4 regions of the Allobosea sp. 10L422 genome follow, and region 3 is predicted to be linked to each of the others. Evidence: predicted binding sites of a transcription regulator. Region 3 holds the regulator's gene; each other region holds the start of a gene.
The links. The regulator LexA, encoded in region 3, represses DNA repair genes until DNA is damaged. The targets are predictions, from matches to a motif close to TGTTCNNNNTGTGTTCNG.
Positions count from the first base shown of each region.

Region 1: the regulator LexA is predicted to act here: its motif matches at 2,257-2,274, upstream of AC1DEZ_RS06530 (ATP-dependent helicase).
Region 2: the regulator LexA is predicted to act here: its motif matches at 1,917-1,934, upstream of AC1DEZ_RS10570 (ImuA family protein).
Region 4: the regulator LexA is predicted to act here: its motif matches at 2,020-2,037, upstream of AC1DEZ_RS21880 (helicase-related protein).

Region 1 is NZ_JBFTJI010000002.1:460,550-465,456, forward strand. It holds gene AC1DEZ_RS06530 (ATP-dependent helicase) at 1-2,242, opposite strand, end outside; gene AC1DEZ_RS06535 (acyl-CoA dehydrogenase family protein) at 2,358-4,004, shown strand; gene msrB (peptide-methionine (R)-S-oxide reductase MsrB) at 4,092-4,523, opposite strand; gene AC1DEZ_RS06545 (BtaA family protein) at 4,728-4,907, shown strand, end outside.
Region 2 is NZ_JBFTJI010000004.1:105,563-110,558, forward strand. It holds partial or broken gene AC1DEZ_RS10560 (endonuclease/exonuclease/phosphatase family protein) at 1-216, opposite strand, end outside; gene AC1DEZ_RS10565 (phospholipase D-like domain-containing protein) at 305-1,750, opposite strand; gene AC1DEZ_RS10570 (ImuA family protein) at 1,949-2,815, shown strand; gene AC1DEZ_RS10575 (Y-family DNA polymerase) at 2,721-4,265, shown strand; gene AC1DEZ_RS10580 (error-prone DNA polymerase) at 4,262-4,996, shown strand, end outside.
Region 3 is NZ_JBFTJI010000001.1:621,176-626,171, reverse strand. It holds gene gltX (glutamate--tRNA ligase) at 1-154, opposite strand, end outside; gene AC1DEZ_RS02920 (ComEC/Rec2 family competence protein) at 309-2,570, shown strand; gene lexA (transcriptional repressor LexA) at 2,564-3,274, opposite strand; gene AC1DEZ_RS02910 (molybdopterin molybdotransferase MoeA) at 3,374-4,585, opposite strand; gene moaC (cyclic pyranopterin monophosphate synthase MoaC) at 4,585-4,996, opposite strand, start outside.
Region 4 is NZ_JBFTJI010000013.1:34,289-39,284, reverse strand. It holds gene AC1DEZ_RS21880 (helicase-related protein) at 1-1,966, opposite strand, end outside; gene AC1DEZ_RS21875 (MerR family transcriptional regulator) at 2,244-2,690, opposite strand; gene AC1DEZ_RS21870 (KpsF/GutQ family sugar-phosphate isomerase) at 2,891-3,865, opposite strand; gene AC1DEZ_RS21865 (outer membrane beta-barrel protein) at 4,124-4,996, shown strand, end outside.

The DNA of each region.
Region 1 (4,907 bases), on a different contig from region 3:
CAGACTCGCCGGTCGATTTGGCGGTGAGCTCACCTTCGATCAGCAGCGGGCCGCGCTGGCGTGATGAGCTGCCTCCGAAACCGCCCGAGCCGAAGCCACGGCCGCTTTCGGAGAAGCCGCTGCCACCGCCGCTGTTCTTCGCGCGGTTTTCCTGCGCGCGCTGCCAGCCCGGCGTGTTGTAGCTGGAGCCGAAGCTCTCCATCCGGTCGAAGCGCGAGGCGCCGTAGCCGCCCTGCGAGTAGCTCGTCGGGGCCTGCTCGACCTCGACATGTTCTTCCGGCAATTCGTCGATGAAGCGGGAGGGCAGGCTGGTCTGCCAGAGGCCGTGGATGCGTCGGTTCGAGGCGAAATAGAGCTTCAGCTTCTTGCGGGCGCGGGTCAGGCCGACATGGGCGAGGCGGCGCTCTTCCTCGAGGCCTGCGCGGCCGCTCTCGTCGAGCGCACGCTGGTTCGGGAAGAGCCCTTCCTCCCAGCCGGGCAGGAAGACCGTGTCGAATTCCAGCCCCTTGGCGGCGTGCAGCGTCATGATCGAGACGCGGGCGCCGGATTCGCCGTCGGCGACATCCATCACCAAAGAGACGTGCTCGAGGAAGGCCGGCAGGTCGGGGAATTCGTCGAGCGAGCGGACGAGCTCCTTGAGGTTTTCCAGCCGCCCTGCGGCATCGGCCGAGCGGTCCTTCTTCCACATCTCGGTGTAGCCGGATTCCTCCAGCACGAGCTCTGCCAGCTCGCCCTGCGGCATATGCTCGGCGCGGGTCGACCAGCGGCCGAAGGCATCGACGAGTTCGCGCAGCGTGGTGCGGGCCTTGGGCTTGAGCTCGTCGCTCTCGACCGCGGCACGGGCCGATTGCATCAGAGAGAAGCCGGTGGCGCGAGCATGGTTGTGCAGGAGCTGGACGGTGGCGTCGCCGAGGCCGCGCTTGGGCACATTGATGATCCGCTCGAAGGCGAGGTCGTCGGTCGGCGATACCACGCAGCGCAGATAGGCCAGCGCATCGCGGATTTCGGCGCGCTCATAGAAGCGCGGGCCGCCGATGACGCGATAGGGCACGCCGGCCTGGACGAAGCGCTCCTCGATCTCGCGCATCTGCGCGGAGATGCGGACGAGAACCGCGACCTCGGCGAGATTGTATTTCTTGGCCTGCATCGCCTCGATCTCGTCGGAGATCAGGCGGGCTTCCTCTTGGCTGTCCCAGGCGCCGGTGATGGTGACCTTCTCGCCGAGCGCATCCTCGGTGCGCAGCGTCTTGCCGAGGCGGCCTTCGTTGCGGGCGATCAGCTTGGAGGCGGTGGCGAGGATATGGCCGGTGGAGCGGTAGTTGCGCTCCAGCCGGATCACGGTCGCCCCAGGAAAATCGTGCTCGAAGCGCAGGATGTTGTCGACCTCGGCACCGCGCCAGCCATAGATCGACTGGTCGTCGTCGCCGACGCAGCAGATGTTGCGGCGTCCTTGGGCAAGAAGCCGAAGCCAGAGATACTGCGCCGTGTTGGTGTCCTGGTACTCGTCGACGAGGATGTAGCGGAAGCGATCGTGATAGGTCTGGAGCACGTCAGGATAGTCGCGGAACAGCGTCAGGCAGTGCAGCAGCAGGTCGCCGAAATCAACGGCGTTCAGCGCCTTCAGCCGCTCCTGATAGGCAGCATAGAGCTTGCCGCCCTTGCCGTTGGCGAAGACGGCGGCCTCGCCGGGCGGCACGTCCTTGGGGCTGAGGCCGCGATTCTTCCAGCTATCGATGAAGCCCGCCAGCATGCGGCCGGGCCAGCGCTTCTCGTCGATGCCCTCGGCCTGAATCACCTGCTTCATCAGGCGGATCTGGTCGTCGGTGTCGAGAATGGTGAAGTCGCTGCGCAGGTCGAGCAGTTCGGCGTGGCGGCGCAGCAGCTTGGCCGAGATCGAGTGGAAGGTGCCGAGCCAGGGCATGCCCTCGGCGACCGGTCCGACGAGATGGGCGACGCGCTCCTTCATCTCGCGCGCCGCCTTGTTGGTGAAGGTGACGGCGAGGATCTGGGAAGGGTAGGCGCGGCTGGTCGAAATCAGGTGGCCGATGCGGGTGGTGAGCACGCGGGTTTTGCCGGTGCCGGCGCCGGCCAGCACCAACACGGGGCCTTCCGTCGCCTCGACCGCCTGGCGCTGCTCCGGGTTCAGCCCCGTAAGATAGCCGGCCGCCGGCTGCGCTGCGGCACGCGCGGCGAGGCCTCCAGGGCGGGGCAGGGGAGCGGAAAAGGGGTCAGTCTCGGACAAGGGACCAGTGTGCTCGTGCGTGATTCGTTCTCCGGCGAATATAGGGCGCTCGTGTCAGGATTGCGCCCTGCCGGAGGGATCATTTTATATCCCGTTCCACAGGGAGGTGGCAGCAATGGCGGAGCAGAGCGGGGAAGGGCGCTGGGAGGTCACCAATCAGGTGCCGGTGCTGGCCGAATACGATGCCTTCGCCGCCGATCCGGTGCTGCCGGCCATCGTCTCGGCGTTCGGGGCCGATTGGGCGCGAGACCGCTTGCATGACGCCGGGCGGACAGTCGGCTCGGCAAGGGTGCAGGAGCTGGCCTATCTCGCCAATCGCTACACGCCCGAACTGAGGGCCTTCGACCGCTTCGGCAACCGCATCGACGAGATCGCCTTCCATCCCGCCTGGCACGAGCTGATGGGGCTTGCTATCGGGCAGGAGACGCATGCGCTCGCCTGGAACCGGCCGGAGCCCGGCGCGCAGGTGGCCCGCGCCGCCTTGCAGTATCTCTGGTACGGCGCCGAGAGCGGGATCTGCTGCCCGATCAGCATGACCTATGCCGCCGTGCCGGTGCTGAAGCAGGACGCGGCACTCTGGGAGCAGTGGGGCCACCTCGTCACCTCCAATCGCTACGATCCGCGGCAGGGGCCGGCGCCTCTCAAGACCGGCGCGACCGTCGGCACGGCGATGACGGAGACGCAAGGCGGCTCGGATCTGCGTCAGACGCAGACATATGCCGAAGACAATCGCGACGGCACCTATTCGCTCCATGGCCGGAAATGGTTCTTCTCGGTGCCGCATTCCGACGTCTTCCTGACGCTGGCGCGGAAGGCCGAGGGGATCTCGTGCTTCGTCGTGCCGGGCTGGCAGCTGGACGGATCGCGCAACGGCGTCGCGATCCAGCGACTCAAGGACAAGGTCGGAAACCGCTCGAATGCCTCCTCCGAGGTGGAGTTCAGGGGCGCCATCGGCCATCTGATCGGGGAGCCGGGGCGCGGGATCCGCACCGGACTGTCGATGAATCACAATTCACGGCTGGACATTGCCGCCGCCTCCTCCGGGCTGATGCGGATGGCGGTCTCGCTGGCGGCGCATCACGCGCAGCACCGGAGGGCATTCCAGAAGGCGCTGATCGACCAGCCGATCATGCAGAACGTGCTGGCCGATATCGCGATCGAGGCTGAGGCCGCGGCCTGGCTCGCCTTCCGGCTTTTCGCGGCGCTGGATCGACAGGAGGCATCGGAGAGTGAGCGGCTGCTGGCGCGGGTGGGCGCGCCGATCGCGAAATACTGGATCACGCGGCGGACGCCTGCCGTCGTCACCGAGGCGCTGGAGTGCCATGGCGGCAACGGCTTCATCGAGGACAACCCGATGGCGCGGCTCTATCGCGAGGCGCCGCTGAACGCGATCTGGGAAGGCTCGGGCAATGTCATCTGCCTGGACGTGCTGCGCTCGCTGGCGCGGGAGCAGGGGGCGATCGACGTGCTGAGGGCTGAGCTGATGGTGGCTGCGGGCTCGGACAAGCGCTACGATGCGGCGCTGAGGCGTTTGGAAGGCGAATTGCCCGGGATGATGCGCAATGAGGGGCAGGCGCGGCGTCTCACCGAGCGCTTGGCGCTCATGTTGCAGGGCTCGTTGCTGTTGCAGTTTGCGCCCTCTGCGGTGGCGGACGCGTTCATTGCCACGCGGCTTGGGGATGGCTGGTCGGGGCAGTTCGGCGATCTGCCGCCGGCGGTGGATGCCGGAGTGCTGGCGCGACGGGCGGTGCCCGTTGCGTGAGGCGTCATGCCCGGGCTTGACCCGGGCATCTCTTTATCGCCTTTCCGTCGTGAGATGCTCGGGGCAAGCCCGAGCATCACGGCGGGATCAAGCCGCTTCCGGCTCGAAATTCATCGCCACGCCGTTAATGCAGTAGCGCAGGCCGGTGGGCGGCGGGCCGTCGGGGAAGACGTGGCCGAGATGGCCGCCGCAATTGGCGCAATGCGCCTCGACACGGTGCATGCCGTAGCTGAAATCCTCCGAGGCGCCGACGGCGCCCTCCAGCGGCTGGTCGAAACTCGGCCAGCCCGTGCCGCTCTCGAACTTCTTGCCCGACTTGAACAGCTTCTGGCCGCAGCCGGCGCAGGAGAAGGTGCCGGCGCGCTTCTCGTAGTTGAGTGCGCAAGAACCCGCACGCTCCGTGCCGTGGCCACGCAGGACCTGATACTGCTCCGGCGTCAGCCGCTCGCGCCACTGCGCGTCGGTCAGCTGGAAGGGGAAAGTCTCGTCCTGCTTCTTCGGCTCGCCGAACATGCTCATCAGACCCATTGCGATCTCCTTGTCAGCGGGGTGGCGGGGCGCCTCATCGGCTTTCGTGCCGCCAATATGGCGTCTCAGGCGCCGGATTTCAGCCCCACAGATTACCGGCGGTTTCACGACGCCGCGGCAAGGGCCGAGGCTCCGTCACCGGACCGTCACGCGACTCCTCTAGCAGGCCCGCCACCCGCAAAGGGAGGAAAACCGGTGACGCAACAGGCGACGCAAACGGCGCGCGCGGCCCGCCGCATGACGAGCTCGGGCCTGGGACTGGCCGTCCGGCGCAGCAAGACGCTGTCCAAAGCGGGCATGCTGGAATGGCTGTTCGCCCGCGCCTTCTCCGGACTGGTCTATCCGCAGATCTGGGAAGACCCGGTGGTCGACATG
Region 2 (4,996 bases), on a different contig from region 3:
GGCGATGATGTCGGGGGCGATCTCGCGGATCACCTGCGCGATGCGGCCGGGATCGAAGCGACCGTCGACGCCGACGCATTTGTGGACGTTGTAGGAGGCGATGAGCGTGCCTGCCGGCCGCTCGCCCGGCCCATGCCTGGGCGCTTCATCGCGGTTCTTCCGCTGGCGGAGCGAGGCGATGATGCTGGCGCGCAGGCTCGGGCTCTTCTTCTGCATCGCTCTGCCGTTTGAGGCTTTGGCCCGCTCGAATCGAACAGGACGAAGCTTTGCATATCCATCGCGTCAGGGCGTTGACCGTTTCGGCTCAAAGATAGGGAGAGCCGAGCCAGATCAACCTGTCCATCAGACGCAAGACATAAGGGCGTGCGCGCAGGCCGGCAAGCGTGACAGGTGTCGCCTGCGCCATCACGGCCTCGACGCGCTCGGCAATTCCGCCGGCGAAATCATGGTCGAGCACTTCGATATCGATCTCGAAATTCAGCCTGAGCGAACGGGGGTCGAGGTTCGAGGAGCCGACATAGGCCCAGCAACCATCGACGACGAAGAGCTTGGAATGGTCGAACGGGCCGGTCGAGCGCCAGATTCGGCAGTAATTCTTGAGAATCTGGTCGAATTGCGCAGTCATCGCCCTGTCGACCAGCACCAGATTGTTGACGGAGGGGACGATGATGTCGATATCGACGCCGCGCCGCGCCGCCGTGACGAGCGCGCTGATCAATTCCTGATCCGGCAGGAAATAGGGCGACATGATCCTGACGGAGCGCCGCGCGACCGAAAGTGCGCCCATCAAGAGCTTGTGATTGGTCTCCAGATAGCTGTCCGGGCCGGACGGAACGGCCCGCACGAGCGCGGCGAGTTCGCTGGCGGCAGGCAAGGTGATGTCCCATGCCGGGCCTTCGAGCGCCTCGCCGGAGGCGAAGCGCCAGTCCTCCGCCGCGACCATGAAGAGATCGGCGACGATGGGCCCGGTCAGGCGGAAATGCGTGTCATGGGCATAGGCGTCTCCTGCGAACTCGCGGGTGAAGCCCTGGCGGATGTTCATGCCGCCCATGAAGGCGACGGTCCCGTCGACGACGATGATCTTCCTGTGCGTCCGCAGATTGGCGTAGGGCAGCCTGAGGCCCATGATGATGTTGCCGTTGAACACGTCGACCGCGACGCCGCCCTCGCGCAGATGGCCGGCGATGCTTGGCACCGAATAGCGGGCGCCGACCGCATCGATCAGCACGCGCACCGCGATCCCGCGCCGATGCGCGGCGATCAGCGCATCGGCGATGCGCAGGCCGATAGGGTCGCGGTCGAAGATGTAGCTCTCGAGGATGACGCTGCGCTCGGCCGCCCCGATGGCGGCAAGCATGGCGCTGTAGGCTTCGTCGCCGCTTCGCAGGGTTTCGATGCTGTTGCCGGTGGTCAGAGGATGGCGGGCGACGCGGTCGCCCAAAGTCTTGAGCGCCGCGAAGCGCTGCCCGAACCGCGCCCCGACCACCTTGTCGCTGGCGTGGAAGTGCGTTCCGGGTCGACCATGGCCGGGCCGTTGCGCCAGGATCGTGGCGCGTCGGATCCGGTTCACGCCCGCAATCGCATAGAGAAGGGGGCCGACGATCGGCGAAAGGATGATGACGCCGGTCCAGCCGATGGCGGCGCGCACTTCGTCCTTCGTCATCACCGCATGCGCGCCTGCGACGGCCGCCATCACGATGGAGATGGCGGCAAGGATATGCGGCCAATAGGCTTGGAGAATCCCCCACATGCCCGTGAAGCTAGCGCGTGGGCGGCCGGTTCGCCATGGCGGCGGTTTGGAGGGGGCGTCCCGATCGCCAGGAAGACGGTGCGCCCCATTCGCTGTCATCACGCGTCAGGGATGGGAGGGAGGGCGGCGAGACCGGACTCGCCTTCCGCCGGGGAGAGGCTTATAAAGGAACAAAGAGAGAACAGTTACCTTATTGCCATGCCCGTAACCACTACCTTGACCTTGGCCGATCTGCGCCGCAGCCTTGCCGAAGGGGCCCTACGCGCCGGGCCGGCTTCGCAGGCGCGGATCGGCCTGGGCGTGGCTTCGCTGGACGAGACCCTGAATGGCGGTCTCGCGCGGGCGGCACTGCACGAGGTCTACGCCGCCGAGATTGCCGATCTCGCCGCCGCGACCGGCTTCGCGCTCGGACTCGCTTTGAGGGCGGGGGCAGCGGAGGAAAAGGCTGCTGAACGGCCGATCCTTTGGGCACGGCAGGATTTCGTCGATGCCGAGGCGGGCCGGCTGCACGCGCCGGGGCTCAACGAACTCGGCCTCGACCCGGCGCGCCTCCTGCTGGTGCGGGCGCGCGACGGCGAAAGCGTGCTGCGGGCCGGTGCCGAGGCGGCGCGCTGCCCGGCGCTCGGCGCCGTGCTGATCGAGCCCTGGGGGGAGCCGCGCTCCTTCGACCTGACGGCGAGCCGCCGCCTCGTCTTGGCGGCCGAAGGCTCGGGCGTCCCGGTTCTGCTGCTGCGGGTGGCGGCGGCCGAGGCGCCGAGCGCGGCGCGCACGCGCTGGCAGGTCCGGACGCTCGCCTCGCGGGCGCTGGAGGCCAATGCCCCGGGTGCCCCGGCCTTCGCCTTGAGATTGCTGCGCCAGCGCGGCGGCGCGGCGGAACGTGAGTGGCGTGTGGAGTGGGACCGTGATCGACGATCTTTCGCGGAACGCAGCCTTTTCGACCGATCCGACAGACTGGCTTCCCGGACAGACCATGCCGCGCCGCTATCTCGCCCTCTGGTTCCCCTTCCTGGCGACGGACAGGTTGCGGCGGACGGGCGCGATTCCGGCCTTCGGCGCGCCGGCTGAGAAGCCGTATGTCCTGGTCGAGACGCAGCACAACGCGCTGCGCCTGGTCGATTGTGACCGGCGTGCTCTCGATCTCGGTCTGGCCCGCGGCCTGACGCTGGCTGATGCCCGCGCCCGTATCCCCGATCTCGTCGCGCTGGAGGCCGAGCCGCAGGCGGACCGCCAGTTTCTAGAAGCGCTCGCTGCCTTCTGCGACCGCTTCACGCCCCTGGCCGCGCTCGATGAGCCGCATGGTCTCATGCTCGACATCACCGGCTGCGCCCATCTCTTCGGTGGCGAGGAGGGGATGGTCGGCCTTGTGCGGCGGGTGATGGACCGGATGGGCTTGAGCCTGAAAGCCGCCATCGCCGGCACGCCCGATGCCGCCCGCGCCTGCGCCCGCTTCGCACGGGGAGGCATTATCCCGCCGGGGCAGGATGAAGCGGCGCTGCGACCGCTGCCGGTCGCGGCGCTGGAGGCCGAAGCGGAGACCGTGATCGCGCTCTCCCGCGCCGGCTTGAAGAGGCTGGCCGATCTCGCGGAGCGCCCCTCGGAAACCCTCTCCGCCCGCTTCGGCGAGGGGTTGGCGATGAAGCTCCGGCGCATCCTCGGCCACGAGGATAGGCGCATCGTGCCGCTGCGTCCGCCGCCCGATTGCGTGGTCGAGCGCCATTTCGCCGAGCCCTTCGCCGATACTGCGAGCCTCGAGGCCGAGGTCACCCGCCTGATCGGGGAAGCCGCGCGGGTGCTGGAGGCGCGCGGCGAAGGCGGGCGCGTCTTCGAGATCGCCTTCTTCCGCAGCGACGGCGCTGTCCGCCGTCTCGCCATCGAGACCGGCCGGCCCTCGCGCGATGCCAAGGCGCTGCTCCGGCTCTATCGCGAGCGTATCGAGGCGCTGGCCGATCCGCTCGATCCCGGTTTCGGCTTCGATGCGATCAAGCTCGCCGTGCCGGTCTGCGAACCGCTGAACACGCCGCAACACAGCCTCGATGGCCGCGCCGTCGAGGAGGAGGCCGTGGCTGATCTCGTCGACCGGCTCGTCACCCGCTTCGGCCGTGACCGGGTGCTGCGCTTCGCGGCGCAGGACACGCACCATCCCGTTCGTGCGGCAAAAGCGCTCTCGGCCGCCGCGCCGCTGTCGCAAGCGCCCTGGCCCGAACCCGAGCCGGCGGAGCCGCCGGCCCGCCCGCTCCAGCTCTTCGAGCCGCCACAGCCGGTCGAGGCCATCGCGGAAGTGCCGGACGGCCCCCCGATCCGCTTCCGCTGGCGGCGTCTCACCCATGACGTCGCCCGCGCCGAAGGTCCCGAGCGCATCGCCCCCGAATGGTGGCGCGACGGCAGCGACGAGCCGATGCGCGACTATTACCGCGTCGAGGATGCGCAGGGCCGGCGGTTCTGGCTTTATCGCACCGGCTTCTACGAAGCCGACAGCGCGCCGCCGCGCTGGTTCCTGCACGGGCTCTTCGCATGAATCAGATTGCGAGCCCCTTCGCCGAACCCGTTGCGGCAACGAATTTTTCTTTCCTGCGCGGCGCCTCGCCGGGGCCGAATATGGTGCTGACGGCGCTGCTGCTTGGATATGCCGGTATCGGCATCGCCGATCGCAACACGGTGGCGGGCGTCGTGCGTGCCTGGGCCGCGCTGAAGCATCTGCGTGAGGACGGCTTGCCGGCGCCGGAAAAGGTGCGCGAGGGCGGTTGCCCGGGCGAGTATGTCTGGATTGAGAACCCGGCCTTCGCGGAGGTGCCCTTCACCCCCGAGCAGATGAAGGCGATGGCGGAGAGCTTCAAGCTCGCGACCGGCACCCGCCTCGTCTTCGCCGACGGCACGCCCGACATCGTCGTCTATCCGGCCAATCGCGAGGGTTGGGGGCGCCTCTGCAGGCTGCTCAGCCATGGCAATCGCAAGGAAGGCGTGAAGAAGGGAGAATGCCGCCTCGTCATCGATGATCTCCTGAATGATGCCCGCGACCTGCTGCTGATCCTGATGCCGGCGCAGCGCCTTGACGGCCTGCCGGAACTGCTCGCGCAGCTCGACGATGCCGCACCCGGCGCGGTCTGGCTCGGTGCCAGCATGCACCGGCGCGGCGACGACCGCCGCCGCCTCGCGCGTCTCAAGGCCATCGCCGCCGCGACCCGCACCCCGCTGATCGCGACCAATGACGCGCTTTACGATTCCATCGAACAGCGTGATCTGCAGGAC
Region 3 (4,996 bases):
TCGAGCGTTCGCGGTCGGTGTCCTCGATGCGCAGCAGCATCTTGCCGCCTTGCCGGCGGGCATAGAGCCAGTTGAACAGCGCCGTGCGGGCTCCGCCGATATGCAGGAAACCGGTGGGCGAGGGCGCAAAGCGCGTGACGACGGCATTGCTCATGGAAGGCAACTCCGGCCGGGCGGCACGAGCCGTCCGGGGCAAGACAGGGAAATGGCGCAGGTCATGACATGACAACCGGCGCGCGCCCTGTAACATGGCTTGGCCGGAAAGGTTAAGCGGTCAAATTGCTGCGCCGGCGGGGGAGGGGCGGAGAATGCAGCCGGGGCCGCCGGGGCAGGACATGCCGCGCGGCGCGCGAGCCGAGGCGTTGCCTTTGCGCCTGCTCGCGCCCTGGCTGATCTCCGTTCGCTTCAAAGCCTGGTTCAACCACTGGCAGGCCCGGCTCGGTCAGGCGCTCGAATTGGAGGCGGAGCGTCGCCGCCCGTTCCTATGGCTGCCTGTGGCGACGGGCGTCGGCATCCTGCTTTATTTCGCGGCAGATCGTGAGCCGGCTTTGTGGGCGCCTCTGACCGGCTTCGCGCTCAGCGCGATCTTCGCGTTCGCGCTGCGAACCCGTCGGTTCGCCTCGATGGCCTGTCTGGCGGCGGCCGCCGCCTTCGCGGGTTTTGCCGCCGGCGTCTGGCGGACGGCCGATATCGCCGCGCCGATGCTGGAGCGGCCGCGAATCGGCAAGGTGACGGGTTTCGTCGAGAGCGTGGAGGCACGCGACAACGGCGCCCGCATTGTCCTGCTGTTAACGGAATTCGCCGGAATGCCGGCCGCGGAGCGTCCAAGGCGCGTGCGCGTCAATATCCGCGCCGGCTCGGTCGCTCCGGGGGATCATATCGCGGCGACGGCGCGGCTCCTGCCTCCACCGGGGCCAGCTCGGGCGGGCGGCTACGATTTCGCGCGCGATGCCTTCTTCCGCGGCATCGGCGCAGTCGGCAGTATCGCAGGCAAGATCGCGTCGGCGCCCGCGCCGCACCCAATGCCGACGCGCCTTGCCGTCGATGTCACGATCGACCGGGCCCGCAACGCCTTGACCCGGCGCATCGCCGAAGTAGGCGGCGGGCAGGGCGGGGCGGTCGCTGCCGCCCTTGTCACGGGGAAGCGCGGCCTGATCACCGAGGCGACGAACAATGGCCTGCGTGCCGCCGGAATCTACCACATCGTCTCGATCTCAGGCCTGCACATGGTTCTCGCGGCCGGGACGATTTTCTGGCTGGTGCGCGCCCTACTGGCGCTCTCCCCGACTGCCGCGCTGCTCTGGCCGATCAAGAAGATCGCGGCCGTCGCGGCGATGCTCGGCGCGACCGCCTACTGTATCTTTTCAGGCAGTGACGTCGCGACCGAACGCTCGCTGATCATGACGCTGGTGATGCTCGGCGCGATCCTTGTCGATCGTGCTGCACTGAGCATGCGCAATCTCGCTCTTGCAGCCATGATCGTGCTGCTACGCGAGCCGGAGGCGCTGCTCGGACCGAGCTTCCAGATGTCATTCGGCGCGGTTGCGGCCCTGATCGCCTTTGCCGAACGCTGGGAGAGCCGAAAACGCACGGAGCCGCCCCCGAGCCTGCCATGGCCGCTCGGGCCGGTCTGGGCAGCGGCGCTCGGCATCGTCGTCACCACCTTGCTGGCGACGGCCGCAACAGCGCCCTTCGGGGCCTATCACTTCCAGACCTTCAACCCTTTCGGCCTGCTGGGCAACGCCATGGCACTGCCTTTCGTCTCGCTGTTCGTGATGCCTGCGGCGGTGTTCGGCGTGCTCGCCTATCCCTTCGGGCTGGACTGGCCTGCCTGGGCGCTGATGGGGCTGGCTTCGGATGTCGTGCTCAAGGTGGCGCATTGGGTCGCAAGCATCGACCATTCCACCGTGATGATCGCCGCCTTCAGCCCGGCCGTGCTGACCTGCTTCGTGCTGGCGTTGCTCTGGCTGACGCTGTGGACCACGGCCTGGCGCTGGCTGGCGGCGGTCCCCATCGTGCTCGGCGTCGCCATCGCCGGAAAGCCGGAGCGGCCGGAAATCCTGATCGAACGCGACGGCTCGGGGCTTGCTGTGCGGGGCCTCGATGGACGCCTTGCGGTCGCCGGCAAGCCCAGCCGCTTCGTGCTGCAGCAATGGCTGAGTGCCGACGGCGACAGCCGCTCGCCGGACGATCCGACGCTGCGCGCCGGCATCGCTTGCGATCAACTGGGTTGTGTTGCGCAAACGGCCGACAAGCGCATGATTTCCTACACGCGCGACCGGCTGGCGATCATCGAAGATTGCCTGCGGGCCGACCTCGTCGTCACCGCCATTCCCTGGAGCGGCGCCTGCAAGGCCCGGCTGATCGAGCGAATGGGACTGTCACGCGACGGCGCGACCTCGCTCTACCGCACGGCGTCGGGATGGAGCAGCCGCATCTCAGAGCCCAGCGCGGCCGATCGGCCGTGGAGCCGCCGACGCGAACCCCGTCTGGCGGCGCCCGCTGCAACGAGCATCAGCATTCCGCCAGCTTCCGCCGATGGCGAAGCCGAGGTCGAACGGCTTCAGTAACGCCGCATCAGATTGACGAGGCGGCCCTGAATCTTGACCCGGTCCGGCCCGAGCACACGCGTCTCATAGGCGGGATTGGCGGCTTCGAGCGCGATCGAGGAGCCGCGTTTGCGCAGCCGCTTGAGTGTGGCCTCCTCGTCGTCGATCAGTGCCACGACGATATCGCCGGTATTGGCCGAGTCCTGCTTGCGGATGATGACGGTGTCGCCGTCGAGGATGCCCGCTTCGACCATCGAGTCACCACGTACTTCGAGCGCGTAATGCTCGCCGGAGCCGAGCATGTCGGGCGGCAACGAGACGGTGTGGCTGCGGTTCTGAATGGCCGAAATCGGTGTGCCGGCGGCGATGCGGCCCATGACCGGGATCGCGATCGAAGAGCGGCTGTCCTCATCGGCGGTGGGGCGGGGTTTGCCGAGATTGGGCTGCGTGCCGAGCCCGCCCTGGACGACCGCAGGGCTGAAACGCGGCCGCTGCTGCGGCGTACCGAGTCCATCGGGCATCTTGATGACTTCGAGCGCACGCGCCCGGTTGGGCAGGCGGCGGATGAAGCCGCGCTCCTCCAGCGCCATGATCAGCCGGTGGATGCCGGATTTCGAGCGCAGATCGAGCGCGTCCTTCATCTCGTCGAAGGAGGGCGGCACCCCGCTCTCACGCAAGCGTTCCTGGATGAAGCGCAGGAGTTCGTGTTGCTTGCGTGTCAGCATGATCCCGCCGGCCCCGGAAAAGCGTAGATTCGAAACAAATCACGAACACCATAACTGTTCGCCTTGTGTTCCGCAACCCGGTCGCGCGAGAGCGCCCGTCTACCGCAGCGGCAGGATACGGCAGAGGTCGCCTATCTTGGCGGGCGCAGCATGGGCCGGGCGGATCGTCAGCGCCTGCGCCCGCGCCAATGTGCCGAGCATGGAGGAATCCTGCCGATCGAAAGGCGTTGCAACCCAACCATCGGGCGTCAGCGCCAGCTCCGAGCGCAGATAATCCTCACGCTCGTCATTGCCCGGCAGGTCGCTGCCGAGGCGGGCGGGGACGCTGCGGTCGCGATCGGCGCCGGCCATGCCGAGCAGGGCTTCGATCAGCGGCAGCACGAAGAGATGGCCGCAGACGATCGAGGAGACCGGGTTTCCGGGAAGCCCGACCACGACCATCCGGCCGAGCCGACCGGTCATCATCGGCTTGCCCGGCCGCATGGCAATCTTCCAGAAGCCAAGAGACATCCCGGCGCGGGTCAGCGCCTCCTGCACGAGGTCGTGTGCGCCCACCGAGGCGCCGCCCAGCGTGATTAGCACGTCGGCATCGGCAGCCCGCGCCATGCCGATCTTGTTGGCGAGATCGGCATGGTCGTCGCGGGCGATGCCGAGATCGAGCACGGTGCCACCGGCCTTTTCGACCAGCGCGGCGAGCGCGAAGGAGTTCGAGGCGACGATCTGGTCGCGCCCCACAGGCTCGCCCGGCGCCACCAGCTCGTCGCCGGTCGCCAGGATCGCGACGCGCGGCTTGCGCCGGACCGGCAGCGAGGGATGGCCCATCGCGGCGGCGAGCCCGAGTGCGGCGCTGTCGAGCACGCGTCCGGCCGACAGCAGGGCGTCGCCTTCGCGGAAATCGAGCCCCGCCCGGCGCAGGAACTTGCCTTTGGCGGGGGGCACCCGCACGCGGATCGTGGGGCTGCCGACGCCGTCGGCGTCCTCCTGGATCAGGATGGTGTCGGCACCATCAGGCATCGGCGCGCCGGTAAAGATCCGTACGGCTTCGCCCGGCCCGACCGTACCGTCAAAGGCCCGCCCGGCGGCGGACTCCCCGATCACGGCGAGTGTGGCATCTTCGGCCATCTCGTCGGCACGCACGGCGTAGCCATCCATGGCGGAGTTGGCGAAGGGCGGCTGGGTTCTGAGCGCCTTCAGATCGGCTGCGAGCACCCGCCATGCGCATTGCGCGAGCGGGAGGGTCTCCGCTCCGGTCGGTCCCGGAATGCTGTTGAGCAGCGCCTTGCGCGCGACGGGGACCGGGGTGAGCGCCATCAGCGGGCTTTCGCCTCGTAGTCGCCGGACTGGCCGCCGGATTTGTGCAGGAGCCGGATATTCTCGATCCGCATCGCCCTGTCGACTGCCTTGACCATGTCGTAGACGGTGAGACAGGCGACGGACACGGCGGTGAGCGCCTCCATCTCGACGCCGGTCTGGCCCTTCATCTTCACCTCAGCGCGCACGCGCACGCCCGGCAGGGCCTCGTCGATCTCCAGATCGACCCCGATCTTGCTGAGCAGCAGCGGGTGGCAGAGCGGGATCAACTCATGCGTGCGCTTAGCGGCCATGATGCCGGCGAGGCGCGCCGTGCCGAGCACATCGCCCTTCCTAGCATTGCCGTCGCGCACGATCGCAATCGTCTCCGGCGCCATCACGACGCTGCCCTCGGCTACTGCCATGCGGGTC
Region 4 (4,996 bases), on a different contig from region 3:
GCACGCCGAGCGCCTCGGCCGTCTGATAGGCGATGCCGCGCGCGATGCCGGTGACGCTTTCGGCCGCTTCGAGGATCTGGATCGCGCCGAGCAGGCGGGTGATGTGATTCTTCAGCCAGAGATTGAGGCGCGCCTCGACCTGTTCGCGCGCTCCGCCGGAGAGGTGTTCCTCCACGAGAAGGCGCAGGCGCGGCTCCAGCACCTTCTCGCCGGCGACGAGGCGCGCCACCGGCTCGCCCGTCCAGCGGACCAGCCCGTCATGCGAGAGCACGAAGGCATCATCGCCCGCCAGCACGACGCGCGCCGCCCGCGACTCGATCTCGGCGCCGAGCGCCTTCATCGCCGCCAGGTTCAGCGCCTTGACCTCGGCGCCTCCCGCCTTCGGGTCCGCCGTAAAGCGGAAGCCCTGCAGCATTCCCACATGCTGGCCCTCGACGAGCACGTCGCCCGTCGCGGTGACCTCAGCCTCCAACATCGCATTCTCCCGCAAGCGGCGCATCAGCACGCTGGTGCGCCGATCGACAAATCGGTGGGCCAGACGCTCATGCAGAGCGTCCGACAGTTTGTCCTCTACAAGACGAGCCATGCCCTGCCAATGCTCAGGATCAGGTAACCAGTCAGGACGATTGGCAACATAGGTCCAAGTCCTGACCTGCGCGATCCTGGCGGAGAGCGTGTCGATCTCGCCATCGGTGCGGTCGAGCGAGGCGAGTTGCACCGCATACCAGTCGGCGTCGAGCCGACCATGGCGCATCAGCCTGAGATACAGCGTGGTCGCAAGATCGGCATGCTGCATCGGCGAGATCTTGCGGTAATCGGGCAGGCCGCAGACCTCCCAGAGCCGCTCGACCGCAGCACGCCCATGCGCCAGCGACGCGACATCCGGGTCTCTCGCCAACACCTCGAGCGTCGTCATGTCCTCGGCGATCAGCGCCCGGGTCAGGCCGGGTTCCGAGGGCTGGATATTGAGCGTATCGAGGAGGCCGGCGATCGAGCGCAGGTCGAGGTCGGAATTGCGCCACTGCATCTGGCGCACCGGCTCGAAGCGGTGATTCTCGATCGCCTCGACCAATTCCGCGTCGAAGGGCGGGCAGCGCCCGCTGGTGCCGAAGGTGCCGTCTCGCAAATGCCGCCCCGCGCGGCCGGCGACCTGGCCCAACTCGGCCGGGTTGAGCTTGCGGTAGTGATGCCCGTCGAATTTCCGGTCGGCGGCAAAGGCGATGTGATTGACGTCGAGGTTGAGCCCCATGCCGATCGCATCGGTGGCGACGAGGTAGTCGACATCGCCGGACTGATAGATATCGACCTGCGCGTTGCGGGTGCGCGGCGAGAGCGCGCCGAGCACGACGGCCGCCCCGCCCTTCTGCCGGCGGATCAGCTCGGCGATCGCGTAGACCTCCTCGACCGAGAAGGCGACGATGGCCGAGCGCGGCGGCAGCCGGGTGATCTTGCGGTCACCGGCGAAGGTCAGGCTGGAGAGGCGCGGGCGCGTGACGACGTTGACGCCGGGGATGAGCTGCTCGATCAGCGGGCGCATGGTCGCCGCGCCGATCAGCATGGTTTCGGCCCGGCCGCGGCGGTTGAGCAGCCGATCGGTGAAGACATGGCCGCGGTCGAGGTCGGAAGCGAGCTGGATCTCGTCGATCGCGACGAAATCGACCGCGAGGTCGCGCGGCATCGCCTCGACCGTGCAGACCCAGAAGCGCGGTCGCTCCGGCTTGATCTTCTCCTCGCCGGTGACGAGGGCCACGGCCTCGGGGCCGACCTTGTCGACCACGCGCTGGTAGACCTCGCGCGCGAGCAGGCGCAGCGGCAGGCCGATCATCCCGGTGGGATGAGCGACCATGCGCTCGATGGCCAGATGGGTCTTACCGGTATTGGTGGGGCCTAGGACCGCGGTGACGCCATGGGCGCGGGCGGCGGGCGGCAGCGAACGAAACGGAAGCAAGGCGACGGAGCCGATCATCTCGCCCGCCCATGCGGGCGGGAGCGTGGACGGGAATCAGGAACGGGTCTGGCGAGAACGCCTCTGGAACGAAGCGAGGCCGAATCGCGGACTCCGGCAGAATCGGGATTTGTTCCCCGTTCGGGGCTGCCCTCCCTTCGGCATGGGCCATCCCGGCATAGCGCGCCCTCCCACAGAACCGCCGTGGCGGCGCAAAAGGCCGCTCGGCACGATGCCTATTTAAACCCTTCCGCTCCTGAAACGAGGGGCAATCGACATTTAAGGCCGCTGGCCAGCTTCAATGGCGTGCATGGTCGCACTGCCCGTGGTCGGCCAGCGCCTCGATGATCGCGCAGTCGCAGGCCGCGACGCCGCCCGAACAGGTGGTGGCGATCCGCTCCAGCTCCTTCTCCAGCGAGCGCAATTTCGCAATCTTGTCCCGCACCTCTTCGAGATGCGAGACGGAGATCGCATGCGCCTCGTCGCAGGCGATGCCGGGCGTGTCGGAGAGCCTGAGTAGCGTGCGGATGTTGTCGACGGCAAAGCCGAGATCGCGCGCATGCTTGATGAAGGCGAGCCGCTCGGCATGGCGCCGGCCGTAACGGCGCTGGTTGCCCTCGGACCGCTCCGGCGGCGGCAGCAGGCCGACCTGCTCGTAGTAGCGGATCGTCTCGACCTTGACGCCGGTGCGCTCGGCAAGGGTGCCGATCGGCATTACGCGTTCGAGCTTGTCCAGTGCAGCCATGGCGCTCCCTCTGAAGCTATAGTCTCTACAGCTTCAGATAGGTCGCAGTGTGCCCGTGGCAAGAGCACTTCGCGCGAAACGAACCGCATCGTCATTTGCGGGCGCAGCGAAGCGCAGACCCGAGAATCCTGGACAAGACAAGCTCCGCAGCCTCCGCGTCAGGAGATGCTCGGGTCAAGCCCGAGCATGATGCGCGAAGACTACGCCACGCCCATCGCCAGCAGGTCGTGGACATGTACCAGCCCGACCGGCCTGTCCTGCTCGTCCACCACGATCAACGCGGTGATCCGCATGCGGTTAACCAGCTCCAGCGCCTCGACGGCGAGCGTATCAAGCCCGATGCGCCGGGGGTTTGCCGTCATGATATCGCGGGCGCGCAGCGAGCCGCCGCCGCCCATCGCCGCCTTGCGGCGCAGATCGCCGTCGGTGACGACCCCGGCAAGCCTGCCGTCCAGATCCATCACGACGGCGCAGCCGAAGCTCTTCTCCGAGATCATCGCGATCACGTCCGGCAGGAGCGTGTCGAGCCCGATCAGCGGCAATTCGGCGCCGCGATGCATGATGCTCTCGACGGTCTTGAGCTGCGCGCCGAGCTTGCCGCCGGGGTGATAGACGAAAAAGTCCTGCCGCGAGAAGCCGCGTGCCTCCAGCAGCGCCACGGCGAGAGCATCGCCCAGCGCGATCTGCATGGTCGTCGAGGTCGTCGGCGCAAGCCCGTTCGGGCAGGCTTCCGCGGACTTGGGCAGCACGAGCGCGATATCGGCCTCCTTGCCGAGCGTGCTCTCGGGATTGGCGGTGATGGCGATCAGCCCGACCCGGAAGCGCCGGGTATAGCCGACGAGCGCGGCGAGTTCTGCCGCTTCCCCCGACCAGGACAGAGCGATCACCACATCCTCCGGCTGCACCATGCCAAGGTCGCCATGGCTCGCCTCTGCCGGGTGGACGAAATGCGCGGGCGTGCCGGTGGAGGCCAGCGTCGCGGCGAGCTTGCGGCCGACATGGCCGGACTTGCCCATCCCTGAGACGATCACGCGCCCGCTCGCGGCCCGGATCATCGCGACGGCATCGGCAAAGGGCTGGCCGAGCCCGTCGGCGAGCGCGTCATGGAGCGCGTCGAGGCCGGCGCGCTCGGTGGCAACGGTGCGAAGGGCGGAGGCGCGGATATCGGCGATCATGGCCGGCGCTCTAGCACGGGGAGGCCCGCGATTGCCACCGCCGAGGCTCGGCAGAGATTCGTCGCCAAGCCAAACAACGCTCCCCCGGGGCCGCTCGATTTGTCGCTGATCCCGGGCGGAAACCGTGCGGCCGCTTTCCGGAAGCTGCTCAGCGCGGCCGCTTCGTTGACGGGTCCTTAACCCTGTTCGTTCTAACTCCGTTAACCATGCGCGCCCCTCCAGGGCGCGTGAGCTGTTGCCTGGAGCCTGGCGAACCCCGTGTCCGCTCGCACGACGATCCTGCTTCTATCCGGCACCGCCCTGGCCGGAATTGCGTTCGGCTGGACGACGGCCGCGGCGCAGCAGGCAAACGCGCTCCGGACGGGCACGCCGATCTATATCGCGCAGCAGCCGGCCTCGACGGAGGCGCCCTTCGACCCGAGCTCGACCGAGCCCGGCGCCCGGCGCGATCCGGCCGCTCCAGCCCAGCCTCCCGGCTCGGCCGTCTCGACGCGCCAGCCTTCCCGCGCCAGCCAACCCGTCCAGGCGCCGGCCCTGCGCGGCGTCACGCAACGCCAATTCCGCGCTCCCCCACCCGCGGTGGCGATGCTGCCGCAGCCGGCACCGCCTCTCCCGCCGCCGCCCCCTCGTCGCCGCACCGCCGCGGAGGAGGACCCTTATGCCGCGCTGGGGGTGCGCATCGGCTCGGTGACGCTGCGGCCCGGTTTCACCAACTCGATCGGCTACGACACCAACCCGCAGCGCATTGCCCCGCCCGGCGTGAAGGGCTCGCCCTTCGCCCGCTACGAGGGCGATCTTGACATCCAGTCCGACTGGAACGTGCATCAGCTCAGCGGCCGGCTGCGCGGCGGCTATTTCCAGTATTTCAGGGACAGCCAGGCCTCGCGCCCCGATGCCGAAGGCAATCTCGACCTGCGCCTGGACGCCACGCGCGACACCCGCATCCTGCTCGAAACGCGGTTGCGGCTCGATACGCAGCGTCCCGGCTCCCCCGACCTGACCGCCGCCGTCGAAGGCCGGCCGCTGGTCTGGCAATATGGCGGCTCAGCCGGCGTGACACATGACTTCAACCGGCTGCAACTGACCCTGCGCGGCTCGGTCGATCGCGCCGACTATGAGAACGCGCAGCTC